Regions from separate parts of the Lentibacillus sp. L22 genome, predicted to be linked through region 1. Evidence: riboswitches for the same ligand, from Rfam matches in the RefSeq annotation. Region 1 holds a riboswitch; the other holds the start of a gene.
The links. Region 1 has a riboswitch for S-adenosylmethionine ahead of ABRT01_RS01410 (phosphoadenylyl-sulfate reductase). Riboswitches for the same ligand answer to the same signal wherever they lie in the genome.

Region 1 (6,757 bases):
ATCGGCTGCTTATCCTGAGATGAAGCGATATAAATATAGTACTTCTTTTGCAATGGGAGTAGTTAGCATTTCAGGTACGCTGGCAGTACTCATTCCTCCTAGTATCATACTAATTATGTATGGCATTCTCTCAGAGGTTGGGGTCGCTTCACTTTTAATTGCAGGCGTTATCCCAGGGATTATTACAGCATTAGGTTATATCGTAACAATTTTGATATGGGTTAAGTTCAAACCAAATGTGGCACCAAATATATACGAAAAAACTCCTATTAAAGCCCGTTTTAAATCTTTAAAAAACACGTGGCCCGTTTTACTATTAATTACCATTGTAATTGGGACTATTTATACAGGGATTGTAACCCCAACCGAAGCAGGTGCTGTCGGAGCTTTTGTTGTCTTTTTGATTGCTATTGCGATGCGAAGGTTTTCGATTACATTGTGTAATAAGGTATTAATAGAAACGATAAAATCAACAACAATGATATTGACAATTGTAATCGGTGCCATGATATTTGGCTATTTTTTAACGATTACCGGAGTTACCCAAAACTTAGTAACGTATGTAGAAGGGTTACAGGTTTCCAAATACTTCATCGTAGCCATTATTGTTCTCGTTTACTTGATATTAGGGTTTTTTCTTGATCAAATGGCAATCTTGATTTTAATGGTACCGATAACGTTCCCAATTATTACAGCACTCGGGTTTAACCCAATATGGTTTGGCATTATAATTACCAAAGCAGCGGAAATTGGCTTGGTAACACCGCCTGTAGGAATGAACGTATTTGTTGCTTCAGGTGCAGCAGGGGTGAAAACAACAGAAACGTTTAAAGGTGTGTTTTGGTTTGTTGTAACTGATTTAATTATTTTAATTATACTGATGCTAGTTCCATCTATTGCAACCTGGTTACCGGCTACGATGGATCAATAAATATTTTATTTTAATAAGAGGAGAGGTTACATATGGAATTTAATCTAACAGAAGAAAACTTGGCTATCAAAAATTCAGTCAAAGTTTTTGCTGAAAGGGAAATCAAACCTGTTATTGGAGAATTTGAACAAAATCATCGGTTTCCAAAAGAAATTTTACGGAAGATGGGGGAGCAAGGTTATTTTGGATCCTGTTTTCCTGAAAAAGTGGGCGGGTCAGAAATGGGTTTTGTTAATTTAGCGATTATTTGCGAGGAAATTTCTAAGGCTCACCCAGCGCTTGGATATGCATTCAATATGCAATCCATGACCTGTCCGTTTACTATTTTAAATTGGGGATCAGATGAGCAGATTCAAAAATATGTGCCAAGTTTGATAGCCGCAGAGAAAATCGGTATGTTCGCACTCACTGAGCCCGGTGGTGGGTCGGATGCAGCAGGTTCTATGAAAACCGTTGCTGTAAAAGATGGTAACGAATATGTGATTAATGGTTCAAAGGTGTTTATTACATTTGCAAATGAAGCGGATTATGGGGTGTTATTTGCAAAAACGAATCCTGATGCAGGTCATCGAGGCATTTCCGCATTCATCATTGAAACCGACCGCCCAGGGTTTTCGGCTACCCCAATTGAGATGAGCGGTTTAGGTTATATGATGCGCAGCTGTGAAGTGTTTTTAGAGGATCATCGAATCCCAGAAGAAAATCTGCTTGGTAAAGAGGGTGAAGGGTTTAAAATTGCGATGAATGCACTGGATTATGGAAGATTAACAGTCCCTGCCAGGCTATTGGGAATTGCGCAAGGGTGTTTGGAATTGTCGATTGATTATGCAAATACCCGCGTACTTAAGGGTAATGCCATCGGAAACTATCAAATGATTCAGCACTTGATCGCCGATATGGTAGTCGAAGTCGAAGCGGCTCGCATGCTAGTTTACAAAAGTGCTTATTTAAAAGATAAAGGTGAATCAGCAACCCGAGAAAGTGCACATTCCAAATATTTTGCTTCCGAGATTACAACACGAGCAACTCGTGCTGCCTATGAAATTTTTGGTGGTTATGCCTTGACTGACGAGTATCCGATCATGAAGTATATGAACTATGCGAATATGTTGCACATGGGCGAAGGTGCACCAAATGTTCAACGAATCCTCATCGCGGAAGATGCATTGGGAATTAAGGATGCAAATCGGCATAAAATTCCACGGCGGTTTCATTTAGCGAGTGATTTGCAATAGAGTCGGACGTGGACAAGAAATGTTTCCTTTGTTGCCAAAACGTTTACATGGAGTGTGTGGTGGGACAGGGGGAGAGACAACGTCGAACTGAACTATTCCATTAGATATATGCTGTCCCAATCAGATAAGGAGGAATTTACAATGAAGCAAGCGTTGGAGGATATAAGGGTTCTTGATTTGTCGAGGGTTTTTGCGGGACCGGCTGGATCGATGATACTGGGTGATCTAGGAGCCGATGTGATTCGCGTGGAAGCGCCAGGAGGTACCGATAGTATTCGTGATTGGTGGCCTTTTGTTGATAATGAAAGTACATACTATCTATCGGCAAACCGTAATAAGCGAGCGATTACATTGAATTTAAAAAAGGCGTCGGGAAAAAAACTTTTTTTAGATCTTGTCAAAAATGCTGATGTGGTAATAGAAAATTTTAAAACAGGTACGATGGAGCGTTTAGGATTAGCGTATTCTGCTTTGGAAAAGGTCAATCCAAAAATAATTATGTGCTCAGTCACTGGATACGGTCAAACAGGTCCTTTTGCTAAAGAACCTGGTTTTGACCCGGTTTTGCAGGCGGTTGGCGGTTTAATGGATGTAACTGGTCAACCAGATGGAGAAGCAACACGTGTCGGGCTGCCAGTAGTAGACATTATGAGCTCATTATATACAGTAATTAGTATTCTTTCAGCAATAAGGATTAGAGATTTAACCGGTGAAGGTCAACAGATTGACATTTCTTTATTGGATGTGCAAGTTAGCTCTCTAGCAAATGTCGCGAGTAGTTATTTAATGAAGGGGAATGTTTCCAAAAGAGTAGGGAACAATCATAACAATATTGTTCCCTATCAGGTATTTCAATGCAAGGATAAACCTCTCATGGTGGCCTGCGGGAATGATCGGCAGTTTCAGAAGTTTTCCGAAATACTTGGCATGCCTTCATGGAGTAAAGAGGCTAAATTTAAAACAAATGCCAAACGCATTCAAAATCGGGAAGAATTAACAGACAAGATACAAAAAATAATGGTTTGGAAAGATGCAAATGAATGGTTTACACTACTTTCGGAAAAAGGAGTGCCTTCGGGTCCGGTCAATAATGTAAAAGAGGTGTTTGAACATCCGCAAGTTCAATCAAGAAAAATGGTTGAAGAAATACCACACCCTACTTTGGGTAAGGTGAAATTAGTGCGAAATCCAGTCATTTTTTCTAAAACGCCAATTTCGATTAAAAAACATCCCCCACTTTTGGGAGAACACACTGAACTATTTTTGCAGCAAGAGATGAGTCTTTCCAAAGAAGATATAGATCAATTAAAAGAAGAAGGGGCTATTTAGGGGTAAAGGAGGCCAGTAGATGCAGGTCAGTTCACTACGACTATTTGGTTGAAAGTTCCTTTTTTCTAGCCCATAATATTTATTAATATGGGGGGGGGAGTACGATATGGTGAATTCACGTTTTAATCCAAATGTCATTTCCAAAGCTTTTGCAATCATCAGAGCATTTACCGATGAAAAATCAGACTGGGGAGTAAACGAACTGGCACGTTATCTGGAAATACCGGTAAGCTCCTTGCATCGTAATCTAAAAACGTTAAGAGATGAAAACATATTAGGTATATCCGCCCAAACCGGAAAATACACCATTGGGCCCGAACTCGTTCGAATGGCTTCCATTATATCGTCACAAGTAGAAATCAAACAGGTTGCCAGAACATTCATGGAGGAAATTTCATCCACGATTACTGAATCTGTCTATTTAGGACTATATCATCCACAGCATAGGAAGATTTCCTTTGTTGAGGGCGTACACAGCCAAAATCCTTTGCAATATGTTCTGGAAATCGGTGTGTTGCAATCTATCCATATTGCGGCAAGCGGAAAGGTCGTATTGGCTCACTTGGATGATGATGAAATTCAGAGGATTTTTGAAAAAGAGGCGGTTGACATTGATGAACAGGAACAAATTTGTGATGAAATAAAGCTAATACGCGAACAAGGCTATATGATTACTTTAGGTGAGCGATTGGCGGGTGCATCAGGTACTGCCGCTCCAATTTTTGATTCGACACAAAAGGTGATTGGTTGTATTACTTGTGTTATTCCTTTAAATCATTATGATGAAAAGCAAAAGTACAAAGTAGCAAAAAAAGTGATGGAAGGGGCGGCTAAGATTTCTTATGTTTTAGGATACAAGCAAGACTAAGTATAGATGGGACAGGGGATCGGATTTCCTGCCCCATTATTTTTTACAGAACAGAGATTGGAAAAAGAAACATTTATGTGTCCTAAAGCCCATTTTTCAAATAAGTATTGACATCATTTTTTCAATAATATACAATTCCTATAAAGTTAGTTTGATTTTAAGTTTTCTTATCATGAGAGGTGGAGGGAAAGGCCCGGTGAAGCTTCGGCAACAGGTTGTATGAAACACTGTGCCAAATCCTGCAGACATAGTCTGAAAGATAAGAAGGGAGCTAGGTTAGGATTTAAGTTCTGCCCCCTTCTTCTTCCAAAGCTGGAGGGGGGCTGGTTATATACACGACTTTCACCTCAAATTATTATGGAGGGATGATAAATGGAAAAGTCCCCGATTACGTACGACAATTTTCCTGGTGACCCTTTTAAAGATTTTCACCCGGTTGACGAGACACAAGGGGCATCTCCAATCTTACAATGGGCTTACGATTCATACGGAGATGGTGTTGTTTATGCTTGTAGCTTTGGTGCTGAGGGGATTGTATTAATTGATTTAATTTCAAAGGTGAAACAAGATGCAAGCGTTGTTTTTTTAGATACAGGGATTCATTTTCAAGAAACCTATGATTTGATTGATAAGGTAAAAGGTAAATATCCCGATCTTCGCATTGAATTAAAAAAGCCAGAGCTAACGTTGGAAGAACAAGCGGCGGAGTATGGTTCTGCCTTATGGACACGAAATCCGGATCAATGTTGTTTCATTCGGAAAATAAAACCACTGGAAGATGTTTTACAAGGCGCTCCTGCATGGATTTCCGGTCTTCGCAGGGAGCAGTCGGCAAGTCGTAAACATACTGATTTTGTGAATAAGGATCAACGTTTCAAGTCAATTAAGATTTGCCCGCTTATTCATTGGACGTGGGATGATGTATGGGCGTATATCAAAAACAATGATTTGCCATATAATGAACTACATGATCAGGGATATCCAAGCATTGGTTGTATTCCTTGTACGTCACGAGTAACGGATTCTGATGATCCCAGAGCAGGCAGATGGCAAGGATTTAATAAAACAGAGTGTGGATTGCATTTGCCAGGCAGTAACGGACAGTAACCTTATTGATATAATGGCTAATGACACTGTTTGTTTTAAACCTTAGTAAAGCGATACATTTAATAAATATAATTATGTTTATTGTGAGGTGAATTTGTTTTGGAATTACAAGTAAACAATAGCCCATTTAGTCAAGAACAAACCGATATTTTGCAACGTCTGCTTCCAACCTTGACAGAGACGCAAAAAGTTTGGCTGAGCGGATATTTGGCAGCTTCTCTGACAGTACAAAACGGGTTGACGGTGCCAAATCAGGAGCAAGCACCAACCAATATCGACCAACCCGCTTTAAGAGAAGTAACCATTTTATTCGGATCCGAGACCGGTAATGGGCAGACGTTGGCAGAGGAGCTAACTAAAAAAATAGAGGGGCAGGGTTTTAAGGTAACCTGCTCGGCCCTGGATGACTTTAAAGTAAAAAAGTTGAAGAATGTGCAAGACTTGCTGATTGTGACAGCCACGCATGGAGAAGGAGATCCTCCAGATAATGCCGTTTCCTTTTACGAATATTTGTTTAGCAGAAAAGCACCGAAACTAAAGGATTTGCGTTTTTCGGTACTTTCCTTGGGGGATCAGTCCTATGAGTTTTTCTGTCAAACAGGGAAAGATTTTGATAAACGGTTGGAGGAGTTAGGTGGGGAAAGACTTCATCCACGGGTTGATTGTGATGTTGATTTTGATGAACCCGCAGAAGAATGGATAAACGGTGTATTAGAAAAAGTGTGTGAAGCGAAAAAAGCCGTTCCGCAATCGGACGATGCACATACCCAACAGGTGGGGAGTCAAACACAAGAACATGATCTGCCAACCTATTCCAGAACTAATCCATTTCAGGCAGAAATCTTGGAAAATCTCAATTTGAATGGTCGCGGATCAAATAAAGAAACGCGTCATCTGGAATTATCACTGGAGGGGTCTAATTTTTCCTTTGAACCGGGTGATAGTGTAGGGATCATCCCGGAAAACGATCCAATTCTGGTAAATCAACTGATCCACGAGATGAACTGGGATCCTGAAGAAACTGTACCGGTAAATAAAAAAGGTGATATTCGTTCGATTTATGATGCATTGCATAAAAACCTGGAAATTACCTGTCTGACAAAACCACTCATGCAAAAAGCGGCGGAGATTTTCCGAAATGATAAGTTGGTGGATTTAGTTGCACCAGGGCAGGAGGAAACGTTGAAAGATTATCTTGTTGGCAGGGATTTGCTTGATTTGATCAATGACTTTCCGCCAACACGGGAGCTGACACCAGGCGAATTTGTACAGATTCTTAGAAAGATA
Region 2 (6,757 bases), on a different contig from region 1:
GCAAGCGATGTGGACAAAAATAAAAAGACTGGTACCGACCAAACAGGCCGGTAGTCCAGTCTTTGGAATATTGCTATAAAAACATGGCTAGTCCAGTTGTAAGTGATGTTAAAAGCATGGCGAGTATCATCAGGTAGACAATAAGTTTAAAACGTTTTTGTTGTTTTGAGTGTTTCTTTTCCGTTGGTTTTACCTGTTTGTTTTTTGGTTTTCGTACCACCAGTATTCCTCCCTCATTGGCGAATCCTACCTGTATTTTATCGTTAAAAGTTGGTTAGGACAAGTGTAAACAAGATGAAGGGAGAAAATTGCATGGAGTTCCATCAAGTGGCTATAAGATTTTTACAAATGTAGATAATGATAATCTGAAAAGTAGAGGAAGTGTAAGGTAATGGTTCAAATAAATCAAGATCGTCTAGTAGAAGAATTTATGGAATTAGTGCAGATTGATTCGGAAACAGGTCAGGAAAGTAAAATAGCAGAGGTCTTAAAACAAAAGTTTACAGACTTAGGTCTTGATGTTGTAGAAGATGATAGTAAGTCAGAGACAGGACATGGTGCAGGAAACTTAATTTGCCATTTGGAAGGAACAAAGGACAATGTGGATACGATTTATTTTACATCACATATGGATACAGTTGTCCCTGGAAATGGTGTCAAACCCTCCATTCAGGATGGATATATTGTTTCTGATGGAACAACCATTCTTGGCTCTGATGATAAAGCCGGACTAGCGGCTATCCTGGAAATGATTCGTACTTTAAAAGAAAACGAGATCGAACATGGTGATATCCAATTCGTTATCACGGTAGGAGAAGAATCCGGTTTAGTTGGTGCAAAATCCTTGGATCCGGCAATGCTTAAGGCGAAATACGGCTATGCAATTGATAGTGATGGTACGGTAGGGGATATTGTTGTTGCCGCACCTACGCAGGCCAAAATATTTGCGGTCATGAAAGGAAAGACTGCCCATGCCGGGGTTGCACCGGAGAATGGTATATCGGCCATCACCCTTGCAGCCAAAGCGGTTGCAAAAATGCCTTTGGGCCGAATTGATGAAGAAACGACTGCCAATATTGGCCGATTCGAAGGTGGAAAACAGACGAACATTGTTTGCGATTATGTGGAAATATTAGCGGAAGCACGCTCGCTAGTTCCGAAAAAGATGGAGGAACAGGTGGCGAAAATGAAAGAAGCATTTGAATCAACGGCGAACGAACTTGGAGGCAGTGCTGAAGTAAATGTGAAAGTGATGTACCCAGGTTTCAAGCAAACACAGGGTGATCAAGTTGTTGAAGTAGCTCGCAATGCTGCCAAAGCAATCGGCAGGGAGAGCAAATTGTTAAAAAGCGGCGGCGGTAGTGATGCGAACGTGATTGCTGGCTTTGGCATTCCAACGGTGAATTTAGCCGTTGGTTATGAGGATATTCATACGACCAATGAACGCATTCCTGTTGACGAACTGGTCAAAGTTACGGAATTAATCACTGCAATTGCTCAAGAAGCAGCCAAACAATAATAACTGGAATTTCACGAAAGAAGGGCTGGGATATTCCAGCCCTTCTTTCATATATGTTATAATGTTAGAAACAACAGTTCGCAAAGGGTGGATAACATGTCTCAATGGTATCCGAAAAACGGGCGGGTAATTTTCCATATTGATATGAATTGTTTTTATGCATCAGTTGAAATGGCTTATAATCCTAAGCTAAAAGGGAAACCGCTGGCAATTGCCGGAAATCCTGAGGAACGAAAAGGAATTGTGGTAACCAGCAGTTACGAGGCCAGGGAAAAAGGGGTTAAAACAACGATGACATTGTGGCAGGCACGCAAACTATGTCCCAATTTGATTGTCATGAGACCTAATTTTGATCGATATCGAACCGCTTCAACGGAAATGTTTAAAATGCTTGCTGCAATCACCCCGTTCGTACAACCGGTCTCCATTGACGAAGGTTATATGGATATTACGGAATGCGAACAGCTTGGCGATCCGATTACGATTGCTGAAAAATTGCAGAAACAAATCAAAAACGAGCTGGATTTACCTTGCAGCATTGGCATTGCGCCAAATAAATTTTTGGCAAAAATGGCCTCCGATATGAAAAAGCCAATGGGGATTACCATTCTTCGTAAGCGTGATCTTCCTCAGAAGTTATGGCCACTTCCAGTTGGTGAAATGTATGGCGTTGGGGAAAAAACAGCCCGTAAATTAAACGCGATTGATGTCATAACCATTGGTGATTTGGCCCGTCATGATGTATACCGGCTTAAACAGGTTTTGGGAGTTAACGGAGAACGATTACAAAACCGGGCTAATGGCGTGGATCCAAGGCCGGTTGATCCAGATGCTGTTAATGAGTTTAAAAGCATTGGCAGTTCACAAACATTACCTGAAGATACGACCGATGAAACAGAAATCCGCAAACTGATGCACCAGCTTGCTGAAAATGTGGAACGCAGGATGAGACGAAAACAGGCAGCAGGAAGCAGTGTTCAAATCATGATTCGCTATCATGACCACAAAACAATTACCAGAAGCAAAAAACTGCAAACATATATTGAGACAAAAGAGGATATTCTTCAAGTTGCCAATGAATTATTTCAAAAACACTGGAATTTGGAGCCAATCCGTTTGCTTGGTATAACGGTTCAGGATGTGGATGAGAAACAAAATATCGCCTACCAACTGGATTTATTCACGTATGAGCAGGAAGCGGAAAAGGAAAAGCTCAATAAGGCAATTGATGAATTAACCACAAAATACGGCAAAAACCCATTTAGGAAGTTGACGAATCTTGAAAAGGATGAACAACCACATACAAGTTTTCAAAAGGATTTTCTGGATGATTACAAGAGATAAGTGCTCACATCATTATATATGGTGTGGGCTTTTTTGTGGGGATCAAGCATAAAATGTATGTGGGCTGCGTATTTTATGTTGACAATCCCTACCAGTATTGTTAACATTAAAACCAATCAACAATTAAAGATTCTTATCAAGAAAGGTGGAGGGACTGGCCCTGTGATGCCTGGCAACAGACTGTGGCAGTACTGTGCTAATTCCTGTGAACGTGTATGTGTTCAGAAGATAAGAAGGAGCCATATGTGATTAAATGTGGTTTACCCTCTTCTTGTCTTAAAGGAAGAGGATTTTTTAGCTATTTAATCATAAAAAGGGGGAGACGGAGCATGAACATTAAGGAGCAAAACAATATTCTTGAATCGATTTATTCAGAGCTGGATCAGAATTTGGAGGAAATTATCGGTTGGAGAAGGTATATGCACCAACACCCGGAACTTTCATTTCAAGAAGAAAACACTGCTAAATTTATTGAAGAAAAACTGATCGGATTCGGACTGAAGGTAAGGACAAACATTGGTGGTAATGGACTCATCGGCATTTTGGAAGGAAATCAACCCGGAAAAACAATTGCATTGCGCGCAGATTTCGATGCCTTGCCGATTGAAGATCAAAAGGATGTACCATATAAATCATTAAACCCTGGTGTCATGCATGCATGCGGTCATGATGGTCATACCGCTGCTTTATTGGGAACAGCTAAAACCCTCAGCAAGTATCGCCGGTATATAAATGGTACGATCATCTTCATTTTCCAACCTGCTGAAGAGCTGCCTCCCGGGGGAGCAAAATATATGATAGAAGAAAATGTACTAGATGGCGTAGACTACGTATTCGCTGCACATCTTGCATCTGACATTCCATTGGGGAAAATTGGTGTAGGGGCAGGATATAAAGCAGCTGCAGTCGACAAATTTGAAATTACAATTGAAGGAACTGGAGGCCATGGAGCAAGGCCACATCAATCCAATGATCCGATTGTTATTGGCAGTGATATTGTCAATGCCTTGCAAAAAATCGTCAGCCGGAGAGTCGATCCATTAAAATCGGCGGTCGTCACGCTTGGTGTGTTTCAGGCGGGAAATGCATTTAACGTTATCCCTGAAACTGCACGATTGGAAGGAACGGTACGTACATTTGATGAAAAAGTAAGAACGCAAGTGAGCGAGCAGATTTATTCAATTGTAAACGGCATTGCAGCCGGTTTTCAGGCAACAGCGAAAATAGATTATTTATTTGGTTATCCAGCATTGTATAACCATCAAACAGAAACGGAAACAGTCAAAAAGCTATTAAGTGAAACTTTTTTAGAGAGTTCGGTTGTTGATCTTGAAACAGGCATGGGTGCTGAAGATTTCTCCTACTTTCTATTAGAAAAACCAGGTACATACTTCCGGGTTGGTTCACGAAATGATGATGAAAGCACACATTTCCCACATCATCACCCGAATTTTGATATCGATGAGCGGGCGTTGTTGAATATTGAAAAGGCATTTACGAAAATTGTTTCTTATTATTTGTTTTAAATATGAGCGATGAACATGGGGGAGTGTGATGAAGGTTTACAAATCATTGCAAATCATATTACGTTTAATAATCTCATTAGTCATTATTGGTTTAATTGGCTGTTCAAAGGATAGTAACAGTCAGAATGCAGATAAAGAAACAGACGGTACCCCGGTTAAGGGAGGAGAGCTGAATGTGGCGATCGGATCTGAGCCGGATTCCCTTGACTGGATGTATATTTCTGCGACTGCCACAAGAGACATCGCTTGGAATATGTTTGAAACTCTATTTGCCTTAGATCAGGATTTTGGTGCAAAACCAATGATTGCAAAGGACTATAAGCTTAGTGATGACGAAAAGACCTATACTATTCAGTTGCGTAAAGGGGTGAAATTTCATAATGGCGCCACCGTGACAGCTGATGACGTTGTTGCCTCCATTGAACGTTGGGAAAAAGTATCCTCTGTCGGGAAGATTACTGGTAAATATATTAAGCGAGTAAAAGCGATTGATGCGTATACGGTTGAAATTAAATTAAAGGAAATTTACCATGCTTTTGTTTCCGATATGACTGCTCCAAAATCAGCCTTGATTGTCATACCTGAGGAAATTGCCAACGAAGCAGATGATAAGCCGCTTAAGCAGAACCAGCTTATTGGAACTGGCCCATATCAATTTGAAAAATGGGATAAAGGAAATGAAATTGTTTTAACCCGGTTTGATGATTACACAGCTCGTGAAGAAACAGATTGGAATGGTTTAACCGGAGAGAAAGTGGCTTACCTTGATAAACTTAATTTTCAAATTGTGAAAGACCCACAAGTAATGGTAAATGGATTAAAGACAGGAATATACGATTATGTTGAAAGCATTCCAGCCGATTTGTTTGATGTTATTGATGCTAATGCAGAATTAGACCCGGTTACCTACATGAATGGGTATAACATTATTTCAATGGATAAAACAGAGGCTCCGTTTGACGATATTAAGGCTCGTCAGGCGCTTCAATACGCATTGGATAAAAAGTCAATTGCTCAGGCTGCATACGGAAATGAACAATTTTATAGTTTTGATGGAGCATTATTTGATCCGGAACAAGGGGAACTTTATTCAGATAAAGGAATAGACAACTATTTAGCTTATGACAAGCAGAAAGCAAAAGAACTGCTTAATGAGTCAAATTATAATGGGAAGACGCTGACCATTTTATATTCCAATGACACAGCGGAGTATGAGAAGATTGCGCAAATTGCCAAACAACAAATGGAAGAAATAGGATTTAAGGTGAAGTTAGAACCTTATGAATGGGCGACCTATCTGGAAAAATGGATGGATCCATCGAATTGGGATTTAGTTGTTATTGGTTGGTCTACCCGGTTTTCTCCTAGTGAACTTGGTATGCTGGAGTTAAATGCGGCAAGAAGCGGCTGGTATACAAGCGAACGCTGGGAAGAATTAATAAATCAGTGGGGAACGGCCAAATCAACGGAAGAGAAACAAGAAATTTTAGGTGAAATGAATCAAACCATATATGATGAACTACCATTTATAAAAATTTCTAATGTGAAGCGGTTTGACGCCAAAAGTAATAAAGTTCGTCATTTGGAGAACTGGGTTGGACCTCGTTTTTGGAACACCTGGAAACAAATGGAGTAGAATGTAACGGAGGTCCCGTTTATAACGGGCTTCCGTTTTACATAACTACAAGATAATGACGAAATTTTAGTTCACGTATTAAATTTTAATACATAAGTTAAATGGTGGGATTACTTTTGTTTTTGAACCCTAATTGCGAACTCGTTACTGTATATTTTATCGATAAAAGACGCTTTTATACTGTGTGAAAAATATAAAGAGGTATTGGCTTAAAAGTACAGAAGAGAATAAAAAATTATAAGGATGATAGATAGTTTTATAGAATTACTGATAAGGTGTAAATGGGGGATTACCGTGAATATCAAAAAATATAATCATATTTTTATTGCAATATTAGGTCTGTTTCTAATGAGTGGTCTCATCGGCTGTAGTAAAGATGCCGCTTCAGACGGAAATACAGACTCCGCTAAGCAAAAACCAACAGAAGGCGGAACATTAAATGTCGCGATATCCGCCGATCCAGACACGATTGACTGGATGTATACAGGGGCCACAGTAACCCGGGATGTAGGCTGGCATATATTTGAAACACTGTTTGCACTAGATAAAGACTACAAACCTAGACCAATGATTGCGGAGGATTATGAAATAAGTGATGACCAAAAAACCTATACAATCAATATTCGTAAAGATGTGAACTTTCACGATGGTTCTGCTGTTACCGCGGATGATGTGGTTGCATCGATTGACCGATGGAGAAAGGTATCTTCTGTTGGAACTATCGCCAGCGAA

Region 2: it holds a riboswitch for S-adenosylmethionine, as region 1 does, so the genes downstream of both, ABRT01_RS00145 (M20 metallopeptidase family protein) here and ABRT01_RS01410 (phosphoadenylyl-sulfate reductase) in region 1, are expected to answer to the same signal.

Annotation. Positions count from the first base shown of each region.
Region 1 is NZ_JBFNXI010000002.1:98,742-105,498, reverse strand. It holds gene ABRT01_RS01430 (TRAP transporter large permease) at 1-931, shown strand, start outside; gene ABRT01_RS01425 (acyl-CoA dehydrogenase family protein) at 964-2,166, shown strand; gene ABRT01_RS01420 (CaiB/BaiF CoA transferase family protein) at 2,275-3,495, shown strand; gene ABRT01_RS01415 (IclR family transcriptional regulator) at 3,602-4,363, shown strand; SAM riboswitch class I at 4,528-4,629, shown strand; gene ABRT01_RS01410 (phosphoadenylyl-sulfate reductase) at 4,736-5,470, shown strand; gene ABRT01_RS01405 (assimilatory sulfite reductase (NADPH) flavoprotein subunit) at 5,570-6,757, shown strand, end outside.
Region 2 is NZ_JBFNXI010000001.1:26,029-32,785, forward strand. It holds gene ABRT01_RS00125 (aromatic acid exporter family protein) at 1-54, shown strand, start outside; gene prli42 (stressosome-associated protein Prli42) at 74-220, opposite strand; gene ABRT01_RS00135 (M20/M25/M40 family metallo-hydrolase) at 392-1,519, shown strand; gene ABRT01_RS00140 (DNA polymerase IV) at 1,616-2,863, shown strand; SAM riboswitch class I at 2,994-3,098, shown strand; gene ABRT01_RS00145 (M20 metallopeptidase family protein) at 3,193-4,389, shown strand; gene ABRT01_RS00150 (ABC transporter substrate-binding protein) at 4,418-6,025, shown strand; gene ABRT01_RS00155 (ABC transporter substrate-binding protein) at 6,320-6,757, shown strand, end outside.